DNA from 3 places in the Staphylococcus epidermidis genome. Region 2 is predicted to be linked to each of the others. Evidence: predicted binding sites of a transcription regulator. Region 2 holds the regulator's gene; each other region holds the start of a gene.
What was found. The regulator Rex, encoded in region 2, represses fermentation and respiration genes when NADH is low (regulators of the CRP and FNR family bind a similar motif). The targets are predictions, from matches to a motif close to TTGTGAAATATTTCACAA.
Positions count from the first base shown of each region.

Region 1: the regulator Rex is predicted to act here: its motif matches at 5,611-5,628, upstream of FNL83_RS02630 (nitrate/nitrite transporter).
Region 3: the regulator Rex is predicted to act here: its motif matches at 1,293-1,310, upstream of FNL83_RS05635 (citrate synthase).

Region 1 is NZ_AP019721.1:564,144-574,685, reverse strand. Features, by position in the region: gene FNL83_RS02655 (DUF4889 domain-containing protein) at 1-272, shown strand, start outside; gene FNL83_RS02650 (dicarboxylate/amino acid:cation symporter) at 438-1,718, opposite strand; gene FNL83_RS02645 (DUF3139 domain-containing protein) at 1,883-2,248, opposite strand; gene FNL83_RS02640 (nitroreductase family protein) at 2,372-3,001, opposite strand; gene FNL83_RS02635 (MarR family winged helix-turn-helix transcriptional regulator) at 3,165-3,611, shown strand; gene FNL83_RS02630 (nitrate/nitrite transporter) at 4,316-5,479, opposite strand; gene nreC (nitrate respiration regulation response regulator NreC) at 5,736-6,392, opposite strand; gene FNL83_RS02620 (sensor histidine kinase) at 6,421-7,455, opposite strand; gene nreA (nitrate respiration regulation accessory nitrate sensor NreA) at 7,465-7,917, opposite strand; gene narI (respiratory nitrate reductase subunit gamma) at 7,937-8,614, opposite strand; gene narJ (nitrate reductase molybdenum cofactor assembly chaperone) at 8,607-9,182, opposite strand; gene narH (nitrate reductase subunit beta) at 9,175-10,542, opposite strand, start outside.
Region 2 is NZ_AP019721.1:866,968-877,509, reverse strand. Features, by position in the region: gene FNL83_RS04310 (ammonium transporter) at 1-464, opposite strand, end outside; gene FNL83_RS04305 (sulfurtransferase TusA family protein) at 883-1,107, opposite strand; gene FNL83_RS04300 (YeeE/YedE family protein) at 1,159-2,211, opposite strand; gene FNL83_RS04295 (hypothetical protein) at 2,297-2,578, opposite strand; gene FNL83_RS04290 (redox-sensing transcriptional repressor Rex) at 2,724-3,359, opposite strand; gene FNL83_RS04285 (ABC-F family ATP-binding cassette domain-containing protein) at 3,707-5,641, shown strand; gene FNL83_RS04280 (MutS-related protein) at 5,983-7,599, shown strand; gene tsaD (tRNA (adenosine(37)-N6)-threonylcarbamoyltransferase complex transferase subunit TsaD) at 7,682-8,704, opposite strand; gene rimI (ribosomal protein S18-alanine N-acetyltransferase) at 8,701-9,162, opposite strand; gene tsaB (tRNA (adenosine(37)-N6)-threonylcarbamoyltransferase complex dimerization subunit type 1 TsaB) at 9,135-9,797, opposite strand; gene tsaE (tRNA (adenosine(37)-N6)-threonylcarbamoyltransferase complex ATPase subunit type 1 TsaE) at 9,778-10,239, opposite strand.
Region 3 is NZ_AP019721.1:1,121,333-1,131,874, reverse strand. Features, by position in the region: gene icd (NADP-dependent isocitrate dehydrogenase) at 1-58, opposite strand, end outside; gene FNL83_RS05635 (citrate synthase) at 101-1,222, opposite strand; gene FNL83_RS05630 (amino acid permease) at 1,570-2,928, shown strand; gene pyk (pyruvate kinase) at 3,309-5,066, opposite strand; gene pfkA (6-phosphofructokinase) at 5,090-6,058, opposite strand; gene FNL83_RS05615 (acetyl-CoA carboxylase carboxyltransferase subunit alpha) at 6,236-7,180, opposite strand; gene accD (acetyl-CoA carboxylase, carboxyltransferase subunit beta) at 7,180-8,037, opposite strand; gene ystJ (NADP-dependent malic enzyme) at 8,136-9,365, opposite strand; gene FNL83_RS05600 (DNA polymerase III subunit alpha) at 9,669-10,542, opposite strand, start outside.

The sequences.
Region 1 (10,542 bases), 300 kb from region 2:
TCGTGGGTGGTAAGAAAGAATCATACTACGGTATTATGAAAGATAGCACGACTATTGATAAAATGATAAATACTAAAAATGAAAAAATTGAAAAAAACGTAGAATTACCTAAAGATGCTAATGTATCAGTTAAAAAAGAAGATTTTGTGATGCTCTTTAAAGATGAAAAAACTGGAAAAATTACTAAAGTTAAGAAAGTTAATCACGATGACGTACCTCATGGTTTAATGTCAAAAATCCATGATATGGGTAATATGAAACACGGAATGTAGAAGTATTAAAACTTGCATTTAAATTAGAACAATTTAGCACAAAGATGATTTTAAACTAAAAAATCATTTTTGTGCTTTTTAAATTTACATTTTTTCAAAAATGCATAAGAGCCACTAACAATCATAGATTGTAAGTGGCTCTAAAATGTCAGATATATAAATTTTTTAAATTGAATTTAAGTAGTTTTGACCTTTCTCTTTATCATAGACGTTTTCCCACTTAGCAATAACAACTGTTGATAGTGCATTACCAATAACATTAACACATGTACGAACCATATCTAATAAACGATCAATACCAATAATTAAAGCAAGACCTTGTGCTGTTATGTTCATAGAAGTTAATGTTGTTAATAAAACTACAATAGATACGCCTGGCACCCCAGCCATACCTTTTGAAGCAATCATAAGTGTGGCCATTAATACAAGTTGTTCAGTTAATGATAAATGTATATCATACATTTGAGCAACAAATAAAGCAGCTATAGATTGATATAAAGCTGAGCCATCTAAATTAAATGAATAACCGATAGGAATAACAAATGAAGTAACATCTTTTGGCGAACCAAAGCGTTCCATTTTCTTCATCATAATCGGCAATACTGCTTCTGAACTTGAAGTAGAAAAGGCAAGTAACAATTCACTTTTAAGTATCTTCATGATTGAAAAAATACTTATTCCAACCATTCTTGCAACAATTCCTAATACTACAATAACAAAGAAAACCATAGCAAATACTACAACAACTAATAATTTAAATAATGGAATTAATGCAGAAGCACCAAAAGTCATTACTGTCGTACAGATAAATGCAAATACTCCAATTGGAGCTAATTTTAAAATTTTATTGATCATCCAAAATACAGCTTCTAAAGTACCATTTAAGAATCCTTTAACGGGTTCTGCTTTTTCTCCTATCGCAGCTAATCCTAATCCAAAAAATACTGCGAAAAAGATAATCGGTAATAACTCACCTTTTGCCATAGATTCAAATAAATTCGTTGGCACAATATGAACTAATGTATCTATAAGATGATTACCATAAGTAGTCGCTTGTTCTGCTGAATGTGCAGATGATTGATATTTAGTAATATCGCCTTTAGGTAATTTATCTGGATCTAGACCTGAACCTGGTTTGAATAGATTACCAATGATAAGACCTAAACCTATAGCGATAGTTGTAATAATCTCAAAATAAAGGATTGCTTTCCATCCATAGCTTCCTACCTTTTTAGAATCCCCTAAATTTGAAATAGATAAGGCTAATGAACAAAATACAATCGGAATGATGATCATCTTAATTAAATTTAAGAACACATCACCAAATGGCTTAATATAATTTGCAACATCATCTTGTCCATATAGTAATAGACCAGCGATGACACCGAGTACCAAAGCAATAATTACTTGCGTTGGTAGACTTATTTTTTTCTTGAATAGAGCCATTATGCAAACTCCCCTTCATCTGACATCACTTAATTATATCAGATAATATCAAAATAGCTATATAATTTTTTTATTAAAAATACATGCATGCTGCATTTCTTCCTATTAAAAACAACACTAAAAACACACAGTTCTATGTTTAAATAAAACTGTGTGTTAATCCTTTATTTAGAAGGTTTATATTTTTGATCAAAATCACTATGTTTTGCTTTTTTAATACTTTTCTTCGTTTCGCTATCAAAACCTTCAATGAATATTCCTTTTGAAGTACTGATAGGTTGAATCACATATGTCACGTTAGGTTCATCTTTGAAAACGACTTCTTTATAGTATAGCCCCTTTTTAGTGCTATATGATGTTTTGTCTTTTTTCACTTTATCATTAAGATGATGGTCGCTCATATAGCTATCAATCAGTTCAAGATTTTTATGACCTTGATAAGCTTTGAGTCCAAAGAAAAATGCAATTGCTAATATTAGAGAGATAATCAAAATAATGATTACCCTAAAAATAACCTGTTTCTTACTCATTATTATAGAAACTCCTTTTATCTTATCACACACAATTATAAACGATTAATTCGTATAGAAAAGAAAGATTTAGTTAAATTGTAACAAAATGTTCGTTTGTAAATGTGAAAATTTTGAGAAGTTTTATAAAAACTCCCTTACATCATCAATTCGAAGTCTCACTGAATCGTGTGCATCTTGTGCTTTTTTACCTATAGCAATCGCTAAAACTGGCAGATATCTGTCAGAATCATAACCGATAATATCCGCAATATTTTCTTTATCGAAGCCGCCAATAGGGTTTGTATCGTATCCATGAGCTTTCGCTGTAAGCATTAATTGCATTGCCATTAAACTACTATCTATATTCACAATATCTTTCATGCCTTCTCTAGATAAGTTTTTATAATAGGGTAATATCCAATCTAACAGTTGTGCTTTGATATCTTCTGTCATCAATTGTTGTTCTACAGCATCGCCATAAATCTGTTCAGCTTTTTCGTAGTTTTGTAAATCTCCAAAAATAATTAACATAGCTGAGGATGTTGTTAACTGTCTGGAATTGAATCCAAATGATTCTTTAACTTTTTCTTTCATTTCATCACTTTCTACAACAGCAATTCTCCATGGTTGCATATTAACCGATGATGGTGCTTTAGTTGCTTTAGTAATGATTTCATCCATTTCTTCTCGAGGAATTTTATAATTCTCATCAAATACCTTTACTGATTTTCTACTGTTAAGCACTTCGTTAAAATCATTTATACGTGTCAATTTTCGTACTCCTCCATTTTTTAAAAAATTGTTTTATTATCAAATTAAACTCATTCAAATATTTGATAAATTTAATTTAAAGCAATTTGAATTATAGTGATGAGATCAATACTTGACAAGTGATACGCTTCATAATATTGTTACCTTAACAAGGAGTGATTAAATGTATGTAGAGAATAGTTATTTGAGCAAACAATTATGTTTTTTATTTTATGTTTCCTCTAAAGAAATCATCAAAAAATATACAGATTACCTAAAAGAGTATGGTCTTACATACACAGGTTATATTGTATTAATGGCGATAGAAGATGATGAGAAACTTAACATTAAAAAACTAGGCGAAAGAGTCTTCTTGGATTCTGGCACGCTGACACCATTATTAAAAAAATTAGAGAAAAAGAATTATGTCATTCGAACTCGTGAAGAACAAGATGAACGGAACCTTCAAATTTCTTTAACAGAACGTGGCAAGGATATTCAAAATGTTCTATCTGATATTTCACAAAGTGTTTTTAATGAATTTAATATTACTCAAGAAGAAACCCAAAATTTAGTTGAAGACTTGCAAAATTTTGTAACGAAAAATTTTGATAAAACAGTGGAAAAGTGATACTTATAGAGACTAGAGACAAAAGTAAGCTTTTTAAATACAAATACAACAAAACTTTCAACTTTAGCAATAGCGATACAATTTAATAGTAATAGTATGTCTAAAGTAAGCTTTTGTCTTATTCTCTCGTACAGTCAGTATATTTTTTTGCACCTAATTCCTACTAAACTTATCTAAATACCTCTTTTTTTGCAAGTTACATCACTTTATCTATACTCTATTAATTACAAGCATTGTAAAGACCATTAATGAATGATTATAGATATTTTAATAATTATCCATTTTAACATCTAAAAATGTGAATTAAGGTGGTATTTAAATAGACTATCAAGATGTGTGTTGTTTGTTTCCCTTCATATAATGGAGGTTGAAAGAAGCAATTGTATAGCTATTTTAATGAAAGTAGAGGGTGTGATTGTAAAATCAGTTATTCACATATATGACAACATGGAATTATGTTAAAACATTAAGATATACGTATTTTTTAAAATGATCTATCGACTGCCAATGTCTTGAAAGGATGATTGTTTCCTAATTCATTGATAGTCTTTGGTTCAGTATGTGTATGAAAACTGACTGTTAGTTATTTCATTTTAATGAAACGAAAAATAGCAAAATTTTTTGAATATTTTATTTTGATATTAAACAAAAATGTGCCCTAATTTGAACACACTTTAATGCTCACCTTAGGACACAATTTTTATTTATATACGAATAGCTTTTTCTTTTTTATTTAAATGAATCATTGTAATAAGAGCAATTACACCAAATATAGCCAAGAAGAAGAAAGCGAGATGACTTGAACCAGTGATACTCGTTACAAAAGTAATCACCAGTGGTGGGAAGAAACCGCCTAGTCCTCCCATCATGGATACAATACCATTCGCTGAACCTGCTTCTTTAGAAAAGTATGAAGGTACTAATTTAAATATTAAACCATTACCTATACCTGCACAGATACTAATTGCTAAACAGCCTATCGTAAACAGAACAATATGACTAGATAAGCTTAATATAAGCGCACCAATAATCATTATCACGAAGTCGATGATAAGCGCTTGTACTGCATTAAATTTATCACCTATAACACCACCAACCGGTCTTAAGAACGTCGCTAGTGCTATAAATATACCTGAACGAATACCTGCATCCACTTTATCAATACTAAAATGATCAACTAGAAAGTTCGGTAAAAAAATCCCAAAAGCCACAAAAGCTCCAAAAGTAATAAAATACCACAAACTTAAATAATACAACTTATAATTCTTAGATAGGTCTTTGACTTGAGCCATCAAAGGAATCTTCACTTTCGGCTCATTTTTATCTCCTAAAAAAAACATTAAAATTGCAAATATACTTAGAATAATTAAATAACTACGAACTGTATTTTGCCAGCCAATTGCACCTGCTAACACTGGGGCACAAAATGATGAAACTGCAGTACCAATATTACCTACACCATATATACCATTTGCTAAACCAACTTTGTCTTTTGAAAAGTATTTAGGTACTGAAGTAACACCTACTGAAAAAATTGCGCCACCAATTCCTAGAAAGAATCCTGATAACATTAGCATACCGGGTGATTGAGCTTGACCTAAAAGAAAAATTGGAAGTAATAGTACAATAAAACTCCAGAAAAACACCCATTTCGCTCCTACAATGTTAGTTAAGTACCCAAATGGTACACGTAGTACAGAACCTAAAATAACAGGAATAGCTAAAATGACAGATATTTGTCCTGGAGAAATATCAACATCTTGTGAAATAAATGGCATTAATGGAGAAATGATACTCCATGCCATAAAGCCTGCGACCAAACTCAATGTCTGTAACGTAAGCTGAGAAACACCCTTTTTCATGTTCATTTTAATTCACCTTCATCTGATTTAATTATAAGGTGTATTGGTACTTTGTGAGAGCTTAATAAGAGGTCAAAATTAATAATATAAAACAAAATTATAAACAAAGTACCAATCACAAATTCATTTTAATATGTTTGTGAAAATATGAACATAAGGACATACCCTGATTTTACTTTTATTTTTCCCTATATAAAGGTACAAAAAAAGGACTACTTAGTCATAGACTAAGTAAGCCCTAATAATCAATCATGATATACATTTAAAATTCTAATAATTTTTTCTTTAAGGCATATTCAACTAATTCAGGTTTACTCTTTAAATTTAGTTTCGTCATAATATGCGTTTTATGTGCCTCTACCGTTTTCACCGATACAAACAACTTTTCTGCAATATCTTTATTGCCATAGCCTTTTGCTATAAGAGGTAATATTTCTAACTCTCGTTTCGATAAAATTTTAAATGGATCTGAAGATGATGACACTTCATCCGTTTGTGATTGATTGACAAACTCATTGACTAAAGACGTCGTCAATTTCATATCAACATAAGTTTCACCTTGATATACTGTACGTACGGCCAATATTAATTGCTCATCAGGTGAATTTTTTAAAATGTATCCTTTAGCACCACTTTTTAACACATGAAATAAATATTCTTCGTCATCAAACATCGTAAGTATTAAAATTTTAGTATCAGGAAAACTTTCAGAAATTTTACTGGTTGCGATTAAGCCTGACTCTCCTGGCGGCATGCTCAAATCTAAAATTAAAACATCTGGTCGATGTTCTAACACTTTTTGATAAGCTTCAACCCCGTCAGCTGCAGTTGCAACAACTTCCATATCTTCTTGATAATTTAATATCATTGAAAATCCTGTCCTAACAACTGCATGGTCATCCGCTATAACTATTTTCACTTCAATTCCCCCAACTTACATCATCAACTTAAATCGGTATATCTAATGTAATTATAGTACCTCTATTAATATGTGTCTCTATATTAACATGACCGTTAACTAATTCTGCACGTTCTCTCATTCCGTACAATCCAAGTCCAGAGCCTTTAGGGTGATGATCTAAACTAAACCCTTTACCTCGATCCACAACCTCTGCTACAAGCTGCTTGCCATCACTATGCGTACTTACCTCAATTTCATTAACCTCAGCATATTTTAGAGCATTAAATACACCCTCTTGAACTACACGATACACAACTGTTTCAATTTCATTATCAAAACGCATGCCTTTAATGTTCGAATCATATTTAATATGCATACCATAATTTTCTTCAAACTGTTTAAAATATGATTTAAAAGCTGCTTCAATGCCTAAATCGTCGAGAGAAGAAGGTCTTAATTCAACAGACATATTTCTAATATCATCAATAAGCTGTGATAATAAGCCTTCTATACGTTGAGATGTTTCAGCTAACACCTTATCCCTGTGCTTATACTTCAAAAGCCTTAGTTCAACATCTATATTGAGCATATCCTGTATTACACTATCATGTAATTCTCTAGAAATACGCTTTCGTTCATTTTCTTGTGCTTGAATTGAACGATGTAACATTTTTTGTTGATACATTTTTTCTTGCCTTTCAATCTGAGGCGCCACATTCTGTAAGGTAAATGCACTAATACCTCTTTGTTCATCAATATTTTGATACATAGCTGTAAAAGGCTTAATTTCATTATCTTTTGTCTTCATAAATACTTGGAAATTGGAATGTTGTAATTGCGTTGTCTCTAAAAAACAATCTTTACACGATTGTACATCATATTCATTAGAGTATCCTTCGCATCGATGACAAATCGCATTTGTCATAGCATTATAATTATCTTCCTCAGTTAAAATATCTTTTGCTGCGTCATTCATAGCAATAATTTTGCCTTGTCTATTAACAAATACAATTTTCTCGTTCGTGGTTTCATAATAATTCTTAAGTAATTGCTCTAAACTTAAATCAGTTTGCTCCAACATATTTACCACCTAGTTTATTTCTGTAAAAATACCGATTTGTTTTTCAATATTAAGTTGGTCCAATGACTGAGGTAACGGCTGATGATTTCTTTGACCTAATAATAAAACGCCATACATTGAATTTTCTAACCATAAAGGGACTGCAACTACAGCTGTCAATGACTCACTAAGAATGATTGGAAATTTAACTTTCTCTTCTGGAGATAAAGCTGTATCTACATCAGCAATAACCATACGCTTACCGGTTTTCATCACCATTCCAGCAAGCCCTCTACCCTTTCTCAAAATGATAAGTTTATATCTATCATTTGTGTTACCTGAAACATATTGCCATTTAATTGGTGATGAAGTGTGATGATAATCATATAAAGCGATACCACCAAAATCATAACCCTCTTGTGCTCTCAACTTATCTAAATTCATTTGTAAATGTTGATTATGTTTTAAAGATTCTGGTTCCACACTTTCACCTCATAATAAATTAAATTTTGTTTTTGCGATAAACAATATATCTTCTGTTCATATATGACAGTGGTACACTCCAAACATGTACTAAACGAGTAAATGGCCAACACGCAAACACTGTAAACCCTAATAATATGTGCAGTTTAAACGACCAAGGCACGTTTAACATTAAGTCAGCATTTGGAGAAAACATGAATAAATGTCTAAACCATATCGCAATGGTTTGACGATAATCAAATTCAGGTTGAATCGCATTGGTTACAAGCGTAGAATAACAACCCATTATTAAAATAATCAACAAAACGATATTCACAAATATATCTGAAAATGAACTTAATCGTCTAACGTTTTTGATGGATAGTCGTCTTAAAGTTAGCAACAACATTCCTATTAATGTTATTATACCAAAAACACTACCTATATAAACTGCACCTATATGATAGATATGATTATTTACTCCTATCGCCTCTAACCAATTAGCGGGAATCAATAATCCCACAACATGACCAAAGAATACCGGAATAATACCTAAATGAAAAAGTAAACTTCCCCATTTTAATCGTTTCTTTTCAATCATTTCACTCGACTTTGCTGTCCATGAAAATTGATCATATTTATATCTTGCGATATGTCCAATAACAAATATTGCTAAACATAAATATGGATAAATAACCCATACAAATTGATTAAGCATGATTTTCCACCTCTTTCAAAGGCACGATACACGCTTTTAACGTTTTTCTTAATGCACTGACAACATATGCATAGGGATTATTGTTTTCAGCTAGGGTATTTGCCATTTCATACGTACCATCTTCAATAATCATAATGACAAGTTGAAGGTTTTCCTGTGCTCGACTATCATTTTTAAAATCAGCAACTTGCAAAAACTGTAGCATCAATGGGAGAAAATCAGATAATTCATTATCAACCATTTTTAGTCCAAACATTTCGTATAAAACCTTTAATTTAGCTAGCATTTGACCCCGTTCCTTTTGCGTGTCAAATTTATTAAATGTCATATAGAGTGGGTGTTTTTTACTAAAATCAAATGTATCTGTATAGATAGCTTTAATTTCTGACAAAGTATAATTCATCATGACTTCTCTATATGCAAGCAAATCTTCGTAGCCGGGGTGAGACTTAGAAATAGTTTCTTCAAATATTTTTGGATGAAATGTCATTTTTTCTGGAAAATTCATTTGTTGACCAAGATAGCCTAAGCTATCTTGGTATAGACTTAATTGTTCAAGGTTAATCACGGAAGATCCCTCCATAGAAATTTTCATTATAAATTTCTTGTCCAGTTTTACCTGATTGAACTGCAACACCACAACCTTCACAATTAGAGCCAAAGTACTCTCCACCGTAACCTTGACTTCCTTGCGCTTTATAAGTATCTAAATATGTTTCTTTATGGGAAGAAGGCACAACAAAACGATCTTCATATTTAGCAATACCTAGTAAGCGATACATTTCAGTCATCTGTCTTTCAGTAAGTCCTAATCGTTCTAATTTAGAAGTATCGAAAGGTTGGTTTGTTATTTGAGAACGCATATAACTTCTCATCATCGCCATTTTTTGTAAGCCCTCTTTAACAGGTTTTGTGTCGCCAGCAGTTAATAAATTTGCTAAGTATTGAATAGGTAAACGCATTTCCTCAATAGCTGGGAAAATCATATCTGGATTTTGACCTGCATTTTCACCTTCGAAATAACTCATAATAGGACTTAAAGGTGGACAATACCACACCATCGGCATAGTTCTAAATTCAGGATGCAATGGAAAGGCCATTTTATATTCTATTGCCAATTTATACACTGGTGAGTTTTGAGCTGCTGTAATCCATTCTTGATTTATTCCATCTTTTTCAGCTTGTGCAATGACTTCCTCATCAAATGGATCAAGGAATAGGTCTAATTGTTTTTCGTATAAGTCTTTTTCATCTTTAGCTGAAGCCGCTTCTTGAACGCGATCTGCGTCATATAATAAAACACCTAAATATCTCATACGTCCTGTACAAGTTTCGGAACAAACAGTTGGCATACCAGCTTCGATTCGTGGGAAACAAAATGTACATTTTTCAGCTTTATTCGTTTTCCAGTTAAAATATACTTTTTTATACGGACATCCAGTCATACAGTATCTCCAACCTCGACAGGCTTCTTGATCGACGAGTACGATACCATCCTCATCTCGTTTATACATAGCTCCTGATGGACAAGATGCTACGCAACTTGGATTTAAACAGTGTTCACATAGTCTTGGTAAATACATCATAAATGTCTCATCGAATTGGAATTTAATATCTTCTTCTATTTTCTGAATATTTGGATCCTCTGGTCCTGTAATGTGACCTCCAGCTAAATCATCTTCCCAGTTTGGCCCCCATTTAAGATTCAATCTATCACCTGAAATTAAAGAGTGAGCTGTCGCCACGGGAGAGTGCTGTCCTTGTTTAGCATTGGTTAAGTGTTCATAGTTATATGTCCACGGTTCATAATAATCTTGAATGAGTGGCATGTCTGGATTATAGAAGATTTTACCTAAAGCAATTTTTGACCATCTGTTACCAGATTTTAATTCAAGCTTTCCTTTTTTATTTAGCACCCAACCACCTTT
Region 2 (10,542 bases):
CCAATTTTACTAATCCAACCACCACCCCATACCCAGTGGGCAACAGGGCTATAAATTAATAGAACCCATAAACTCACAAAAATCAGATAAGGAATGAATCTCATTTTCTCGGCTATCGAACCTGATAAAATAGATACCGCAATTGTACAAAACATCATTTGAAACAACATAAATAATGAGAGAGGTATATGAGGACTCAAAGTTTTTGAAGTTTCAAAACCAACATGATGAAGACCCAAAAATTTCAAACCACCTATCCATTGATTACCTCCATCAAAACTTAAAGAGAAACCAATCATTATCCATATAAATGTGACAATGACAATGGCAACCATACTTTGCATTACAGTATTTAAAGCATTTTTTGATTGTACGAGTCCCCCATAAAAAAGGCTCAAACCTGGTGTCATTAACCATACTAATAGAGTACATAAAAATAGAAATATTGTATCATTCATATTCATACTTACCACTTCCTTTAAAAACATCATAATGAGTGTTTTTTTAAAAGCAAAATTAGGTAAGGTCATGTTACACAGAATGTCACTTTAAGTTACATTGTATATATAAGCGTTGTACTAAAAACATATTATTTTCGTTACACTATGTTAGTAATGAGTATAATAAAAAGATAATCTTGATTTAGTTATCTCATTACAATAATAAATAAGCCTGGGACAATGATTGTTGTCTCAGGCTATCATAATTCTACTAACGAATTTCATTAAATTAAAAACAGTCTTCAAGTTTAGCTCTTTCTTTCAACGATATAGCTAATAGCTACTTAATTTAACTTTTTTCTCGTCAATCACATCTATAATTAAATTTGCTTAATTTCCTATCCTCAAAAAATCTGTTTATCAACTTTATAACTATAAATTTTTATGCCTTTTGAATAGTAATCGTCCATGATGCATCATCAAGTTGCTCATAGTTTGTAACTGGATATCCATTTTCTGCAGCCCAATTAGGTAATGCTTCCGTAGCCTGGGTGCAATCGAAATCGATTTTCAATTCATCCCCTTGATTTAATTCATTCATTTTCTTTTGTGCTTCTATTAAAGGAAATGGACAAACCATCCCTACTGTTCCTAATTCGTATACCATTGATATACCTCCTCATTCACTTTATCTAATGTCACATTAGAATAACCAATCTTAGCTTTGAGATACTTGTTGTAACTTTTTCATAGGTTTTACAAAAATAAAATAACTCATAAACCAAACACCAATAATCATAGAGGCTAAAGCAATCCATCCTTGCCAACTCATTGTAGCTGTCTCAACTAAACCATTACCGATAGAGCAACCACCTGCAACTGAAGCACCAAATCCCATAAATATACCACCAAGCGCACTATTGCGAATTGTCTTAATATCTGGCAATCTCCATCTAAACTCTTTAGACCCTTTTGCAGCTATATAAGAACCTATGAATATACCTAGTACCAAAAGCACACCCCAATCAATAAATTTTAAATCTCCTGAAATAAGATAATTTACAAGATTTGCAGATGGTGTTGTTATACCTAAGCCACCCATTCTCCCAGTAGATTCACTCATAGGCCAAGCAAGTAGAGCAATAAAACCTATTGCAATGCCAGCAACAAATGGATGATATCTTTTTTCAAATAGGTAATGTCTAATACCACTATATTTTTGTTTAAGTTGGGGCACCATTATTTTAGGTTTTCGAATTGTTTTCACAACTAAAAATATTGTAATTACAGTTAATAACATGACGAGAATCCATTGTGGTATACCTGTTGTACTCGTCATACTTGTGCTGACTTGCGTCGGTTTATTTATTTGATTCATTATTGGAAGAAGTACCCCAGTTTTAGTTACGGCTGAAGTCAATGCATAAAATATTAATGCCACCCAACTTCCAATTAACCCTTCACCAGCCCTATACCAAGTTCCTGTCGCGCATCCTCCAGCTAATACTATCCCTATTCCAAAAACGAAGGATCCCAAAATAGTTCCTATAACTGGAAATGTTTCTGCTGGAACCTCTATAATATTTAAGTTCTTTAGAATAAGTAAACCAATACTTTGGACTGTAATAGCAATAAGCAATGCATAAAACATTTTGTTACTCTTTTGAACGTACATATCTCTAAATCCACCAGCTAAACAAAATCTTGTTCTCTGCATTACAAATCCTAGCAATATGCCAACGACTAATCCGCTTATAATTGTCCACACCATTTTATCACCTTTTCCGATATAAATACTAAGGTATTATAGTAGAAAGGACTATATTTTGCAAATTCTTAATTTTATTTATTATGTTTTAATATAAATATTTTGTGAGTTTGATTAAGTCACTCTTAGATAAGTTACTAAATTTATACCACTCCTGGTCAGAATAATAAATAAACAATTTATTTCCTAATAACCCTTTCGATATTCTATACCGCACAATGCTAGAGAGTTCGAATTGAATATTGAATGGATTATTGTTTTGACTATATGCCTTAAACTCCAACTTATTTTCATGTATTAACAATATACCGGGAACTGTCATTATTCTGGGAATATGTGATTTGAAATTACAATTTATTTCTTGAGTCATTTGTTTCAATCTCCCATTACAATAAATATCAACTTACAATTTTTGTTAAAAAGTTTCGTATTTATAATCTATTGTAACTGTTTAATATAAAAAAAGCACTCTCACTTCTCACTTGAGAGTACTATGTTAATGTGATTTTTATTAATTATTTACTATAATTTTTCATGAAGAACAATAATGATTGTAACTCTATACCAAAATCAATATGATGTACTTGGACATCTTGGGGTGTTTTAATTCGACGTGGCGTAAAGTTTAGTATACCTTTAACACCGGCTTTAACAAGTTCATCAGCTACTTGTTGTGCCACATTATCTGGTGTTGTTAAAATGACTACATCAATATCTTCTGATTCTAATGTCGTTTTGATATCATCACTATGTTTTACCACAACGTCACCGATATTCTCACCTATAATATCTGGTCTAATATCAAAAGCTTCAGTAATTGTCATCTCATCATGTATTGAAAAGTTATATGTAAGTAATGCACGCCCTAAATTACCGATACCTATAATGGCAATTTTAATTTGATCGCTCTCACTTAATTCTGATTTAAAGAATTCAAGCATACTATCTATATTATATCCATATCCTTTTTTTCCTAATTCACCAAAGTATGAAAAGTCTCTTCTTATTGTAGCTGAATCAATTTGTAGTGCTTCACTTATTGTTTTAGAATTAACACGATCTATACCTTTACCTTTCAAAATACTGACCAATCGGTAATATAAAGGTAGACGTTTTAACGTAGCGCGAGGAATTTTAAAATCATCTGGCATATATCTAACCCCCCTTTTTCGCGTATATTATGCATGTATCATTAAAATCAGTAAATGAGTTAAAACATATGTGGAATGTCATCTCATAATACAAATAATTGTCTACAACGAATACTTAAACATTATACATTATTAATTTTTAAAAATAAATATCCTAGTTTCATGTGTTCTATGAATACTGTAGAATAGAAGTAATTGAGTTTAACATCATTTCAAGATAACGTACGCAATTTATTTTTCTATTTAAAATTCGATAATATAGAATTAACAAAAATTTAAATATTCAAAAACAAATACTTTATATATAGTTTAAACCTATTTCAAATACATAGAAAGGTGAGAATCGAATGATACTTTTACAACTTAATGACATCTCCAAATCGTTCGATGGTGAAGATATCTTCACAGATGTTAATTTTGAGGTGAAAACTGGCGAAAGAATCGGCGTAGTAGGCCGTAATGGAGCTGGTAAATCGACATTAATGAAAATCATAGCAGGTGTGGAAAATTACGATAGTGGTCGAATATCAAAAATCAAAAATTTGACAATGAGTTATTTAACTCAGCAAATGACACTCAATTCAGAAGCTACTGTCTTTGAAGAAATGTCTAAGCCTTTTGAACATATAAAGAAAATTGAAAATTTAATTAAGGATGAAACCGATTGGCTTGCACGAAATGGACAAGATTATGAATCCGATGAATATCAATCACATATTGAAAAATATGAAACTTTAACGAATCGTTATGAGCAATTAGATGGTTATCAATATGAGAGTAAAATTAAAACAGTCCTGCACGGGCTTAACTTTACAGAAAGCGATTTCAACAAGCCTATTAATGATTTTAGTGGTGGTCAAAAAACACGTCTTTCTCTTGCTCAAATGTTACTTAAAGAACCCGATTTACTCCTTCTTGATGAACCAACTAACCATCTAGACATGGAAACAACCAAGTGGTTAGAGGATTACTTAAAGTACTTTAAAGGGGCAATTGTAATTATCAGTCATGATAGATATTTTTTAGATAAAATTGTAACTCAAGTTTATGATGTTGCTCTAGGAAATGTAAAACACTATGTAGGAAACTATGAGCAATTTATAAAGCAACGTAATCAGTATTACGAAAAACGCATGCAAGAATTTGAAAAGCAACAAGAAGAAATCAAGCGTTTAGAAACCTTTGTAGAAAAAAATATTACTCGTGCATCTACAAGCGGCATGGCTAAGAGTAGACGTAAAACATTGGAAAAAATGGAACGTATTGATAAACCTATGATAGATGCTAGAAGTGCAAATATACAATTTGGCTTCGACCGTAATACTGGTAATGATGTGATGCACATTCATGATTTAAAAATTGGTTACGACTCACCTATTACACTACCTATAAACCTCGAAATCTTTAAAGGGGATCATATAGCTATCATTGGTCCAAATGGTGTTGGTAAAACAACATTGATAAAAACAATTGCTGAAAAACAACATAAACTAGGTGGTCAAATTATCTTTGGTGCTAATTTACAAATTGGTTACTATGATCAAAAACAAGCTGAATTTAAATCAAATAAAACCATTCTCGATTATGTTTGGGATCAATATCCACATATGAATGAAAAAGATGTACGGGCAGTATTAGGGCGTTTCTTGTTCGTTCAAGAAGACGTAAAAAAAATTATCAATGACTTATCCGGCGGCGAAAAGGCACGATTACAATTAGCACTTTTAATGTTACAACGTGATAATGTTCTTATCTTAGATGAACCGACTAACCATTTAGATATTGATTCTAAAGAAATGCTTGAACAAGCATTGAAAGATTTTGAAGGCACAATTATTTTTGTATCACATGATCGTTATTTTATTAACCAACTTGCAAATAAAGTTTTTGATTTAAACATTAATGGTGGCCAAATGTATTTGGGAGATTATCAGTATTATATTGAGAAAACTGAAGAAGCTGCAGCTATCAAAGCACATGAAACAATAACTCAAAATAATTTTGAAAATAAAGAGATAAATCAAGACGCAAATACTTCAACCTATATCAGTCAAAAGCAACAAAAAAGACAACAACGTAAATTAGAAAGACAAATTGAACATTGTGAAAGACAAATCGAAGAATTAGAAGCACAAATATCACATATCGACGAACAGTTAACACAACCTGAAGTATTTAACGACCCTCTAAAAGCTAGTAAATTTGCCAATCAAAAATCCGATACCGAACAAAAATTAGAACAAATAATGTTGGAATGGGAAAAATTACAAGAAAAGCTCTAATTTCCAACATAATGACAAGACACCTGAAAGTTGAATATATGACTTTTCAGTGTCTTTTAGTATTTTTTTACACAAATATTATTAACAGCTTGAATTACTTTCATAATCACTATCCACAGAGTTACCCTACTTATCCACAAGTAAATTAACACTTTTTCTTTTTTAATTTTACTTATTTATTTACATATCCACAAACAACTTCACTACTTACCCACAACTTACTCACATTTTGTTGATAAGTACGCACGTTCCCTATTGACAACTTATTTTCTATTTTCAATTGTTTACGTTATTCATTTATGAAATAATTTATTAAGAAAGAAAAAGGAGAACTAAACTTCATGACGAACAATCAAACCTTAGTACTGATTATATTAACTTTCATCATCCTAATTACACTTGTAAATGTAATTATCTCTATTATAGAGAGGCGTAAACAGATTGCTAAAATAAATACTTTATGGGATAACAAATTAAAATTAGAAAGTTTTATACGTCCTAATTCACGATTCGATGCCCAATATCACGCTTACCGCGATCATTACAATGAGCAGTCATTTATCGACGATAAGACTTGGTCAGACCTAAATATGGATACGTTATTTCATAAAATTAATTTTAATTTCACTGCAATTGGTGAAATGCGACTATATGCAACTTTAAGAGGTATGTTTAAGGTAAATCAAACCTCATTGATAAACATGTTTAAAGAAAATAAAGTATTTCGTTTAAATGTATCTTACATTCTTTCTAAAATTGGTAAAAATGTATACCCTTTGTTTCCAGATCAAATGTTACCCACTAAGCGAAATATTTTATTAATGTTTTGTCCGTTGTTACCATTTATCGGGTTCGCATTCATTTTTTTAATTCCTTCAAAAGGTATATTAATATGTCTTACTTTTATGATTTTAAATGCAATATTATCTTTCAAACTAAAAAAATCTTATGACCAAGATTTAAAATCAATTTTTTATACTGCTAATGTTATAAAGCAAAGTCAAGCTTTAAGTAAGATTGAGAGCACGCCCGCGATAAGTGTTGATTTTACTCATTTTAAAGCTTCACGCCGTTTTAGTGGTTTATTAGCTAGAGTAGAATCACAAGATATGGCGAGTAGCATAATCATGTTTATTAAATTAGTATTCATGATAGATTATGTTTTATTTCATTTAATACAACGCAGCTACTTTAAGTATCAAGAAGAAGTTATGACATGTTATGACTACATAAGCATATTAGATAATCATTACTCTATAGCTATGTATCAACATACTTTGACACATTATTGTTATCCTAAAATCAATCACAATATTAATGGTCTTCAAATGAAATCAATCATTCATCCTCTACTAGATGAAGAAAATGCGATTGCTAACACAATTGACATTTCAAATCATATATTGCTCACAGGCTCTAATGCATCAGGAAAATCTACATTTATGAAAGCAGTTGCACTAAATTTGATTTTAGCTCAATCGATACAAACTGCAACAGCTCACTCATTTATTTATCAACCTGGCTATGTAATGACATCAATGGCAAATGCGGATGACGTTTTAAGTGGTGACAGTTATTTCATGTCAGAACTTAAGTCTATTCGTAGATTATTTAACACTCATCAGTGCAATAAGATATATTGTTTTATAGATGAAATTTTTAAAGGAACGAATACAACTGAACGTATTGCGGCTTCTGAATCAGTATTATCGTATTTAGATAATCAAAAAGCATATCAGGTTATCGCTGCGACACATGATGTTGAATTATCAACATTATTAGAAAATACATATAATAATTATCATTTTAATGAATCAATTCAAGAAAATAGCATATTTTTCGATTACAAAATTAAACCAGGTAAAGCCAATACACGTAATGCAATTGAATTACTACGCATTACGCAGTTTCCTATCGATATTTATCAGCGTGCTCAACAAAATATTCGAAACCTCTAGAATTAATTAGTTTAATATTTATAAAAAAGTTAAGCGCCTATCTAAAAGTAGTTACTCTTAGATAGGCGCTTTGAAATATTATTTAAACAGAAAAAGTTTCAATATCAATATTATTTTGTCCATTTAAAGCTAAATCGCCACGCAAACCAGCTTGATATAAATAATATCCAGCAGCACCAATCATCGCTGCATTATCAGTGCAAAGAACAGGACTTGGAATAGTAAGGTGTATACCCTCTTTTTTACATGCTTCACTTAGTGCATTTCTTAATCCTTTATTACTAGCAACACCACCTGCAACAATTAAGCGATTAACATTATAAGTTTTACAAGCATGAATAGCTTTATAGGTTAAAACTTCTACAACACTATTTTGGAAACTCGTTGCAACATCTTCAGCTACAATTTCAATATTTTTCTGTCTTAAATTATGCAGTTTATTTATTACAGCACTTTTAAGACCACTAAAACTAAAATCATAACTATCTTTTTCGAGCCAAACTCTTGGAAAATCATATACATCTTTACCTTTAGCTGCTAATCGATCAATATGCGGTCCACCAGGATAAGGAAGATTGATTGTTCGAGCAACTTTATCATAAGCTTCTCCTACTGCATCATCTCTCGTTTCACCAATCACTTCGAAATCTAAATGATTTTTCATATATACTAGTTCAGTATGACCACCAGATACAATCAATGACATTAGTGGAAACGTTAATGGTTGTTCTAAGTGATTGGCATAAATATGACCAGCAATATGATGTACTGGAATAATAGGCTTATCATAAGCAAATGCCAAAGCTTTAGCCGCATTAATACCAATCAATAAAGCTCCTATTAATCCTGGGCCTTGTGTTACTGCAATAGCGTCAATGTCTTCCATTTTCACTTTTGCACTCACTAACGATTCATCTATAGTTGCTGTTATTCCTTCAACATGATGTCTACTAGCAACTTCAGGTACAACACCACCAAAACGTTTGTGACTATCTATTTGACTTAAAACAGTATTAGATAAAAGTTCAGTGCCATTCTTTATTACACTTACACTCGTTTCATCACAACTTGTTTCAATTGCTAAGATTAATTTATTATTTGTCATTTCAAATTCACCCACATGACTAATGCGTCCTCGCCTTCTCCATAATAATTCTTTCTTTTTCCACCATTTTGGAATCCCAAATTCCTATAAACATGTTGTGCAACATCATTATCTATTCTTACTTCTAAACTCATCACATCACAAGAAAAACGTGCATAGTTCATTGCATATTTAAGTAAAAGTTGCCCAAGACCATAGCCTCTAAATGCCTTTGATATAGCTATCGTTGTAATTTGTGCTTGATCAACGACTAACCATAAACCAACATATCCAATTATTTTGTCACTAAATTCTATAACAAAATATGTAGCAAATTCGTTGTTTTCTATTTCATGATAAAATGCATCGATTGACCACGAACTGTGTGAGAAACTATTTCTTTCTATATCAAAAACTTTAGGAACATCTTCCACACTCATTTTCCTAATATTCAATTGTTCTCTTGTTGGTTTAACCAATTTCGTTCCGCCTCTGATAATTTATGATATTTAGGAGTAAATGAATGTATATTTTCTGGTTTTTGGATTAATTGCTTCATACTTGAAGCTTGTGGTAACTGTTCTACGATGTCACTGTCTAATAAATGTTTTATTTTTTCGATATGAAATCCTACAAACACATAAGGTTGGTTTAATTGATGAAGTTTTTCAATAAGTTCAAAAATAGGTATATAAGTGTCATCAATAATGGTTATTAATTCATTGTCCTGATATTGATAAACACCTGCATAAACTGCTTCTCTTCTAGCATCAAAAATGGGTACTAACAACTTCGTACTGTCTTTTACTGTGCTAGCAAGTGCTTTAAGTGATGAGACACCATATAAGTTAGTGTTTAATGCATACGCTAATGTTTTAGCAACAGTAACCCCTATTCTAAGACCGGTATATGAACCTGGACCTTCCGCTACCACGATATCAGTTATTTCTGTTTTATTTATTTTACTTTCTGTAAGAATTTCTGCTATTTCGGGCATGAGTTGCACTGAATGATTCTTTTTGATATCAGTTGTTTTTTCAGCAATCACTTCATTATCTTTCATAATAGCTACTGATAAAGGTTGGTTTGACGTATCAATTAGAAGATAGTTCATTCAAAATTGCCTCCTTTACTAATGCATAATGTTGCCCATGTGTTTCAATGGATACTTGTCTCTCATTCGCATCTTTGACACTTATATTAATAGTTAAGTGATTAGGAGGAAGGAAATCTTTGATAAATTTACTCCACTCTATAACTATGATAGCATTGTCTTCAAAATATTCATCGAAACCTAAATCATCTTCCTCACCTTCAAGTCGATAACAGTCCATATGATGTAATCGTATGCTTGAACCTGTATAAGATTTGATTATATTAAATGTTGGTGAGTTTATCGTTCTTTTAACACCTAACGCTTTTCCTATAAATTGCGTTAATGTAGTTTTCCCTGCTCCTAGGTCACCATTTAATAAAATCAAGTCCTTAGCACTTAAATGTTTTACAAGTATTTGAGCAAATTTATCCATTTCATTTAAATTGTGAATAGTTATCAATTTTTACTCTCCTATATATGATTATTTAAAATCAAATTATCTCTATATTTAAAGATATATAAACATTTCTACATGGTTTATTAACTTATTCATTGTAACAAATTTTAATTCAAATTTCTTCGTAAAATATTTAAGCTTGTCCTCTATAAATTTTTAGAAAATTCTAAATTTATTATTGACACAATTCACCACATGTAGTAAATTGAATTTATCAAATTTTAAAACAATTCAAACTATTAAGAATAAATGACCATTCAACGAAAGGAGTATAATAAAATGACTTATCTATCTACGCTAGACCTA
Region 3 (10,542 bases), 250 kb from region 2:
TAGGTTCATTAGGTACATTTAAACCATCTTTACTCTGTGTTATTTTTTCTGCAGACATACAATTAACCTCCATATTTTAAAGTTATAATACTAATTTATTTTATGGTCTTTCTTCAATAGGCACATATTTACGATTTTGTTCACCTATATATTTAGCTCTTGGTCGCATAATTCTATTGTCTCGATATTGCTCTAAAATATGAGCAATCCAGCCAGAAGTACGACTTACTGCAAATATTGGTGTGAATAAGTCATGTGGAATATTCATACTATGATAGACTGTAGCACTAAAGAAATCGACATTAGGAATAAGTCCTTTTTCTTCTTTCATTCTCTTCTCAATGGCTAATGACATTTCAAACAGTTCACTTTGCCCTGTTTCTTCAGTGATTTTACGGCTCATTTCTCTTAAATATTTAGCTCTTGGATCACCATCTTTATAAACACGATGACCAAAGCCCATAATTTTATCTTTATTTGCAAATCTTTCATCTAAATAGTGATCTACATTATCAATGCTTCCTATTTCTTTAAGCATTGACATCACTCGTTCATTTGCACCACCATGTAATGGTCCTTTTAATGAACCAATAGCTGCAACAACACCTGAATACATATCTGATAATGAAGATACTGCGCAACGTGCCGTAAATGCAGATGCGTTAAGTTCATGATCAGCATGTAAAATTAATGCCTTATTAAATGCTTCAACTTCAACTTCTGTTGGTAGTTCTCCCCTTAACATATATAAGAAATTTGCTGCATAACTAAGTTCAGAATTAGGTTTGACAGGTTCTTTACCGTCTCTAACTCTAGCGAAAGCCGTTACTAAAGAAGCGATTTTAGCTTGAATACGAATAGCTCTATCATATTTATTCTCATCAGATTCATTTTCCGCTTCTGGATCAAAATGAGCTACATATGATACTGATGTACGTAGAGCAGTCATTGGATGTACATGATCCGTCACATACTCCTCAAAGTGCTTGTATACTCTATTATTAAGAGTCATATAATCAAATAATTTTTCTTTTAATTCACTTAACTCATTTTCATTAGGAAGTCTATAATTCCATAGTAAAAAAATTATTTCTTCAAATTGCGCGTTTTCTGCGAGATCGTCAATATCATAGCCCGCATATGTTAACTGACTGTCAATTATCGAGCTAATTTTAGTTTCAGCTGCAATACCCCCTTCTAAACCTCTTTTTAATTCTGCCATGATAAATTTCCCCTTTACTGTTTCTTTATGAAATGGCTTTCAATAAATATTATAGCTAAATTCAAACAATTTGTGAAACATTAAAAACATTCTCATATCAGTACGAGAAAAATGTCTAGTCGCTACTTATAATATTTTCCTTCTAAAACCCTTAACAACTCTGGTTTTCCAATACTTATCTCGTCTAAGAAATCACAATTCTTTATGTCTTTTCGTTTAGTTATCAAGAATGATTAATAAATATTAATAATGATTATGGTGAATTTTCACACTTTTTTTCGAAAAGAATTGTATAAATTGCATTATAAGTGCATAATATATATATCTTATAGTAAGGGAGTTGTCTTATGGCTGAGAATTTACAAAGAGAATTGAGCAATAGACATGTTCAATTAATTGCCATCGGAGGTGCTATAGGAACTGGTCTGTTCCTAGGTGCCGGACAAACTATCGCAATGACTGGTCCCTCAATATTACTTACTTATATTATTATAGGGTTCATGTTATTTATGTTCATGCGTGGATTGGGAGAAATTATTATTCAAAATACGAATTTCAAATCTTTTGCTGACGTGACCAACACATATATAGGACCGTTCGCAGGATTTGTAACGGGTTGGACTTACTGGCTATGTTGGATTATTACTGGTATGGCTGAAGTGACTGCAGTTGCCAAATATATAAGTTTTTGGTTCCCAGACATACCTAATTGGATTAGTGCTTTATTCTGTGTACTTATTCTAATGTCTTTCAATTTATTAAGTGCAAAGTTGTTTGGTGAGCTTGAATTCTGGTTCGCAATCATTAAAATAGTTACAATCATTGCTTTAATCGTTATAGGTGTAATCATGATTTTATTCGCATTCAAGACACCATTTGGTAACACAAGTTTAACTCATTTGTATCAACATGGAATTTTTCCAAAAGGAGCTTCTGGATTCTTTATGTCATTCCAAATGGCATTGTTCTCATTTGTTGGTATTGAAATGATTGGTGTTACTGCAGGAGAGACAAAAGATCCAGAAAAAACTATACCTAAAGCTATCAATAGTGTACCTATTAGAATTTTAATCTTTTATGTTGGTGCATTAGCAGTCATCATGTCCATTATTCCATGGGATAAAGTAGATCCAGATAATAGTCCATTCGTTAGATTGTTTGCATTAATTGGTATACCGTTTGCAGCAGGAATAATTAATTTCGTTGTTTTAACAGCTGCTGCCTCTTCATGTAACAGCGGTATTTTCTCAAACAGCAGAATGCTTTATGGACTTTCAAACCAAAATCAAGCACCACCAACATTTGCTAGTACTAATAAACATGGTGTGCCACATAAAGCAATCATTGCATCATCAGCTTTATTGTTAATTGCAGCACTACTGAATTACATATTCCCTGATGCAACACTTGTATTTACTTATGTTACTACGATTTCTACAGTATTGTTTGTTGTGGTTTGGGCATTAATTATTATTGCTTATATTAACTATAGTCGTAAAAATCCAGAACTTCATAAGAAAGCGACATATAAACTACCAGGCGGTCAATACATGGGATACCTTATACTTATTTTCTTTGTTTTTGTATTTGCCTTGTTATTTATAAATGTTGATACAAGAAGAGCGATTTACTGCACGCCTATTTGGTTTATTTTATTAGGTTTAATGTACTTAAGATACAAAAAAGCTGATAAAGAAGCACGATAAAATTTACATCGACACTTAGTAATTTCTCATTACTAGTGTCGATTTTTTAATTCATCTGAGTGATATACTTTTCTTACTTTCTACTGATTAACGTCATCTAGAAGCCTCTAACCTTATCATGTCAATTTCTACAATCATTATCTTTCAATCAATCATTCTTTTATTACTTTTATTATTCAAATAAAGATGACATTTGGTGTTCTACTTTAAAATCAATAATTAGTGTTATAAAAGATTGATTTAATCATTTTTAATTTCAATAATCAACGCCCCTAAATAATAAGAGCCTGGAACATAAATCAATGTTCCAGGCTCTCTTATGAATAGCTTTAAAGCTTTGTGATTATCAAATCTTCTTTTTTAATTTATCATTTGTTAAATTAAAGGACGTTAGCATAACCTTCAAACACTTTACCTTGTGACGCATCTAAAGTCACTAACATATCATTTTTAATTTCTTTGGTTGCTTGTTCTACACCAACAACAGTAGGTATGCCTTTTTCTAAACCTATAATTGCGCTTGGTGAAGTAATACCATTTTCTTCTGTAATTAGACCTATAGCTTTTTCAACATATGGTACTAATGTTTCATCAACAGAATTTGTAATAATAACTTTATCAGATAAATCTTTACCTTCTAAATCACTAGCACTATCTGCGACAATTGCATGGCCTACAACAGATCCTCTACCAACACCTTGACCTTTAGCAATCTCATCACCTACTAAGTGGATTTTCATCATATTTGTAGTTCCTTTTTCTCCAGTAGGTACACCAGCAGTAATAATAATTAAATCTCCGTTTGAAACTCTACCAGTTTCTACTGCTGTTGCTACAGCATTATTTAGTAAAGCATCAGTTGTTTTACGTCCTTCTTTAACGACCGGATTTACTCCCCATACAATTGCACATTGTCTAGCAGTTTTTTCGCTAGGTGTTACAGCAATGATATCTGAATGTGGACGATATTTAGAAATCGTACGTGCTGTTGAACCACTTTCAGTTGCTGCTACAATAGCTTTTACATTTAAGTTTAAGGCAGTATGTGCAACAGAAACACCAATTGCATTTACTAATGAAGTTTCAACTAATTTAGTACGATCACTTAATAATTTTTTATAGTCTTGCGCTGCTTCAGCAGAAACTGCAATATTACGCATAGTTTTAACAGCTTCTTCAGGATATTGACCTGCTGCAGTTTCACCTGATAACATTACCGCGTCAGTACCATCGTATATTGCATTAGCTACGTCACTTGCTTCTGCACGTGTCGCACGTGGATTACGTTGCATAGAATCAAGCATTTGAGTCGCAGTAATTACAGGTTTTCCTAATTTATTACATTTTCTAATTAAATCTTTTTGAACCATTGGTACGCTTTCTGGTGGAATTTCAACACCCATATCACCACGTGCTACCATTAATCCATCAGATACTTCAAGAATTTCTTCAATATTATCGATACCTTCTTGGTTTTCGATTTTAGGGAAAATTGTTATTTCTGCTTTTTCTTCTTCAAGAATTTGACGGATATCTAAAACATCACTTGGACGTCTTACAAAACTTGCAGCTATAAAGTCTACATTTTCCTTTATACCAAATCTGATATCATCGGCATCTTTATCAGTGATACCAGGTAAATTAACTTTAACACCAGGTAAGTTAACACCTTTTTTATTTTTTAATTCACCAGTATTTAAGATATCACATTTAACTTCGCCTTTATCTTTGTTAATTTCTTTGACTTGAAGTTCAACTAAACCATCATCTAATAGTATATATGATCCAATATTGACATCATTGATTAGATTTTCATATGTTACAGAGAATTTTTCAGGTGTTCCTTCAACTTCATTCATACTGACAATGACTTCTTTGCCTTTTTCTAAAACAATAAGTCCATCTTTCATATTGTGCGTACGAATTTCTGGCCCTTTAGTATCCAATAACAAGCCAATTGTTTTATTTAAACGTTTAGCAACTTTACGAATTGTATCAATTCTTGCTTTATGTTCTTCATGACTACCATGTGAGAAATTTAAACGCGCAACGTTCATTCCTGCATTCATTAGTTTTTCGAGCATTTCCTCTGATTCTGAAGCTGGTCCTATTGTACATACAATTTTAGTCTTTCTCATTTTTATAATCCTCCCAAATAAATTTAAATTGATAATTCTTTTGCTAATTCATACATTTGACTATTAAATTTGCGATCACTTTCAGCAAAAATTTCATCAAACGGCGTAGAGGTTAATTGATTATTCCTAATGCCAACACCTTTAGCTGTCTCGCCTTGTTTTAATAGTTCAACAGCATATCCACCAAGTCGAGAAGCTAATACTCGATCAGCACCAGATGGGCTACCGCCACGTTGAATGTGACCTAACACTGAAACTCGTGTATCAATGTTAATATACTTCGTTAACTCATCTGCACATTCTTGGCCGCTCATACAACCTTCTGCAACCATAACGATAGAATGTTTTTTCCCTCTTTTAATACCCTGTTCAATCTTTTCAGCTACATCCTTAATATCTGTATTGACTTCTGGTAAAACAATCGTTTCAGCACCTACAGATAATCCAGCCCATAAAGCTAAATCTCCACAATCACGCCCCATAACTTCAACAATAAACGTTCTTGCGTGACTTGATGCCGTATCTCTAATCTTATCGACTGATTCAATAATAGTGTTTAATGCAGTATCAAAACCAATTGTAAAATCTGTACCATTAATATCATTATCAATTGTACCAGGAATACCAATTGTTTGAATTTCTTTACATTCCTCACTAATTCGTTGTGCCCCTCTATAGCTGCCATCTCCTCCAATAACAACTAAACCTTCGATACCACGCTTACGTAAATTCTCAATAGCTTTCTTACGTACATCCTCTTCTTTGAACTGAGGGCACCTTGCGGAAAAGAGGAAAGTTCCTCCTCGTTGAATTGTATCCCCTACTGAACCCAATTCAAGCTTATGAATATCATCATCAAGTAAACCTTGGTAACCTTGATAAACACCATAAACTTCAATATTATTGTAAATTGCTGTCCGAGTCACTGCACGAACAGCAGCGTTCATACCCGGAGAATCTCCTCCGCTAGTTAAAACTGCAATCTTCTTCATGACGACATACCTTTCCTTAACTAGATTTATCTTCAACTCTAAATTACCATAAATTTTTTTAACGTTCCATTAAAAGAAAGACAATTCATAGATGTAAACGTTTTAAAAATGTAATTTTTATTACAACATAAAAAAAAGAGCTAAAAGCCTAACAATTAGACTAATAGCTATACAAAATCACTCCACAACTGAACCAATTTTTCTAAATTTTTCAAAACGATCATTTGCTAATTCTTCAGGTGTGAGTTGCTTTAATTCATTTAAATGTTTAAGGAACATTTTCTTAATTGATAAAGCTTGTGCTTCTTCATCTTTTTGCGCACCACCAAGTGGCTCATTAATCACTTCATCTATAATACCTAAATCTAGTAAATCATGCGCAGTGATTTTCATAGTTTCAGCGGCAATTTGAGCTAAGTTACTATCTTTCCATAAAAGTGCAGCTGCTCCTTCAGGTGAAATAACTGAATAAGTACTATTTTCAAGCATCAGAACACGATTTGAGATTCCAATTCCTAAAGCGCCGCCACTTCCGCCTTCACCAATAACAACAGCAATAACTGGTACCGTTAATGAAGCCATTTCCATCAAATTTTTTGCAATTGATTCACTTTGACCTCTTTCTTCAGCTGCTTTACCCGGATAAGCACCTTTAGTATCTATAAAAGTAAATATTGGACGATTAAATTTCTCTGCTTGTTTCATTAAACGCAAAGCTTTTCTATACCCTTCTGGGTGAGCCATACCAAAATTACGATAAATATTATCTTTCGTGTCTTTACCACGTTGTTGGCCTATAACTGTTACAGACTTACCATCTAAGTAACCAATTCCACCAATCATTGCTGGATCATCCCTAAAACTTCTATCGCCATGTAACTCAATAAATGAATCAAAAATATAGGGAATATAATCTAATGTGGTTGGTCTTTCTGGTAAACGAGCGATTTGAACACGATCCCAAGGTTTTAGATTAGTGTACACTTTTGTAGTTTCTCTTTTTAATGATGCTTCCAGCATATCTATTTCATCTTGAAGATCAACTTCGTTTTTTTCTTGCGATTCTTTTAAAGAATCAATTTTATTTCTAATTTCAAAAAGTGGTTTTTCAAAATCTAACATTAGTTACTCACCTCTTGATGGATTTTTAAAATATTTGATAAAGTCTCACGCATATCTTTTCGATGAATGACTTTATCAAGTTGACCATGCTCTAATAAAAACTCAGCAGTTTGGAAATCATCAGGCAACTTTTCATTAATTGTTTGTTCTATAACACGTCTACCAGCAAATCCGATTAGTGCTTTAGGTTCACTTAAATTAATATCTCCAACCGAAGCAAAACTTGCAGAAACCCCTCCAGTAGTGGGATTAGTTATGTAAGAAATATATAATAGTCCTGCATCAGAATGTCTTTTTAAAGAAACACTTGTTTTCCCCATTTGCATTAAAGAAATAATTCCCTCTTGCATTCTAGCTCCACCACTCGCAGAAAACAGAATAAATGGCAAACGATGTTCTGTACAATAATCAATAATTCTGCATATTTTTTCACCAACTACAGAGCCCATGCTTCCCATTCTAAAACGAGCATCCATAACTGCAACACCATATTGTATTCCATCTAATTTCGCAGTACCAGACACTAACGCTTCATTAAGTCCAGTCTTTTGCTGATCTTTTTCAATTTTTTCTTCATACCCAGGAAAGTCTAATGGGTTAGCAGATGTCATACCTCTATCAAATTCTATAAATGATCCATCGTCTGAAATTGCTTCTATTCTTTTATATGCGGTTAAAGCTATATGATGATCACAATTAAAGCATACATTTAAATTTTCATTCAATTCTTTTGTATACATTATTTTTTTGCAATTAGGACATTTTGTCATTATACCAGCAGGTACATCATTTTGTTTAGAATCTTGAACTGTTAAATATTTCTTTTTCTTGCTTCGATTAAAAAAATCTTTAAACATTGGTAAACCTCCAAATATCCTCTGTTACTTCATTTAAAAAGACTTTATATTTTTTGTATAAATCATAATAGTACTAAAAATATAGCTATTCGTTTAATCTATTTTAAGTCAGTAAGTTTCATAGTTTTATCAAATATTTCTTGTGTATCAATTTTAATTCTTGCTACACCGGATTCCATAGCAGCTTTAGCTACATTTTTGGCTACTGATGGAGCTACTCTTTTATCAAATGGTCCTGGTATACAGTAATCAGGATGTAACTCATTTTCGTCTATTAAATGAACGATAGCTTCTACAGCTGCCTTTTTCATATCTTCGTTAATATGAGTGGCTTCAACATCCAATGCACCTCTAAAAATACCTGGAAATGCTAATACATTATTAATTTGGTTTGGAAAATCAGATCGACCTGTACCTACGACCTTTGCACCTGCCTGTTTGGCTTCATTGGGATTGATTTCAGGATTAGGATTAGCCATAGCAAAAATAATTGGATCATCAGCCATTGTCTTCACCATATCTTGAGTTAATATATCCGCTACAGATACACCTATAAAAACATCTGCATCTTTAATCACTTCTTCAAGTGAACCTTCAACTTTATCTTTATTCGTCCACTTAGCTACATATGTTTTTGTATCATTCATACCAAAATTTCTGCCAGAATAAATAGCACCTTTTGAATCGCACATAATCATATTATTCACACCATAAGCATGAAGTAACTTCACTATAGCGATACCTGCTGCACCTGCACCATTTAATACAACTTTTATATCCGTTAACTCTTTATCTACAATTTTTAAAGCATTGATTAACCCAGCCATAGTAACAATAGCTGTACCATGTTGATCGTCATGAAAAATAGGTATATTGGTCTCTTTCTTTAAGGTTTCTTCAATTTCAAAACAGCGGGGAGCTGATATATCTTCAAGATTAATTCCACCATAGTTTGGTGCAATAAGTTTTACTGTTTTTATGATTTCTTGAGTGTCAGTTGTATCTAGAGCTATTGGCACACCATTAATACCCGCAAAACTTTTGAACAGTGCTGCCTTTCCTTCCATTACTGGAATACTTGCTTCTGCTCCAATATTCCCTAAACCGAGAACAGCAGTTCCATCTGTTACAACAGCAACTGTATTTCCTTTAATAGTGTACTCATATACTTTTCTTGAATCTTCATGGATTTCTTTACAAGGTTCTGCAACGCCAGGTGAGTATGCTAGGCTTAATTGTTGCTTATTTGTCACTTTAACATTTGGTGTAATTTCTAGTTTACCTTGGTTCTCTCTATGCATTTCTAAAGCGTCATCTCTTAAAGACATTTAATCAACCCCTATTTTATTTTGTGAGAAGTCATTGAACTATATATATTCAATACATAAGTCAATCCATGAAAAGAAAACTGAATCATTTTAAATATACACGATTTACTAGTAAATATGTAGAACAATAGTACAATCATTGAAAGTAAATTGATTTTTAGATGTTGCAATTCAAATTATTTCTTCTGCTGATAAAACAGATTTAGTGTGTTAAATCAGAACAAAAAATAATTATAAAAGAAAAACTGATGATTAAGAAATAATCATCAGTTAACTATATCATAATTTAAAAATCGTTAAAAGTTAAATAAATCTAATATCAGCTGGCGAATAAGTTTGTATTAATAGATCAAAATTTTGACGTTGACGTTCAATTTGTCCCAACATTGTCATCTTATTTGCACTTTCGTCAAAACCATAAATATTTAATGCATGTTGTTCATTAGATTCTACTTTTGAATGTTCAAATTGTGGTTCTAGATGTGTTACATTACGTAAAATAACTTTTTTCGAATTAGACAATTTTGTTTGCTCATACGCTTCAACTTCAAAAAGTTGATTGATGATAAGTTGCATTTGTTGGTTACGCTTTTCAAATTTACCTAATACGATATACATCTGTTCCTTTGAAATAGAAGTTTCGTATTTTTTAAACTTATCTGGGAAAATCACTCCATCCATCATCGTTCTTCCATCATTCATCGTTACAAATGCCATATTTTGACCATTCTTCGTTCTTATTTGTTTGATATGGTCAAATTGAACAAGTATAGGTTGGTAGTGACTTCCATTAGACAATTGAAATATGCCTAAATATTGTTTCTTTTCAAATTTCTTTTCAACTGGATGTTTACTAATATAGAATCCTAGGTATTCTTTTTCATAATCACTTAATAATTGATCAGGTAGTTCCTCTTTTTCTTCATACGATTGTTTAGGAGTTAAAAGATCGAAAAGCATTTCATCTTGCTCAACATCAGAATTCAAATCTAATACTTGATCAATTGCTTGTAATAATGTCGCTCTAGTTTTGCCAAAAGTGTCGAATGCGCCTACTAAGATAAGAGACTCAAGTAATTTTCTATTTTTCACCCTTTTTGGTATACGTCTTGAAAAATCAAAGAAATCTCTATAAGGTCCATTCTGCTGACGTTCATCAATAATTAATTTAACGCTT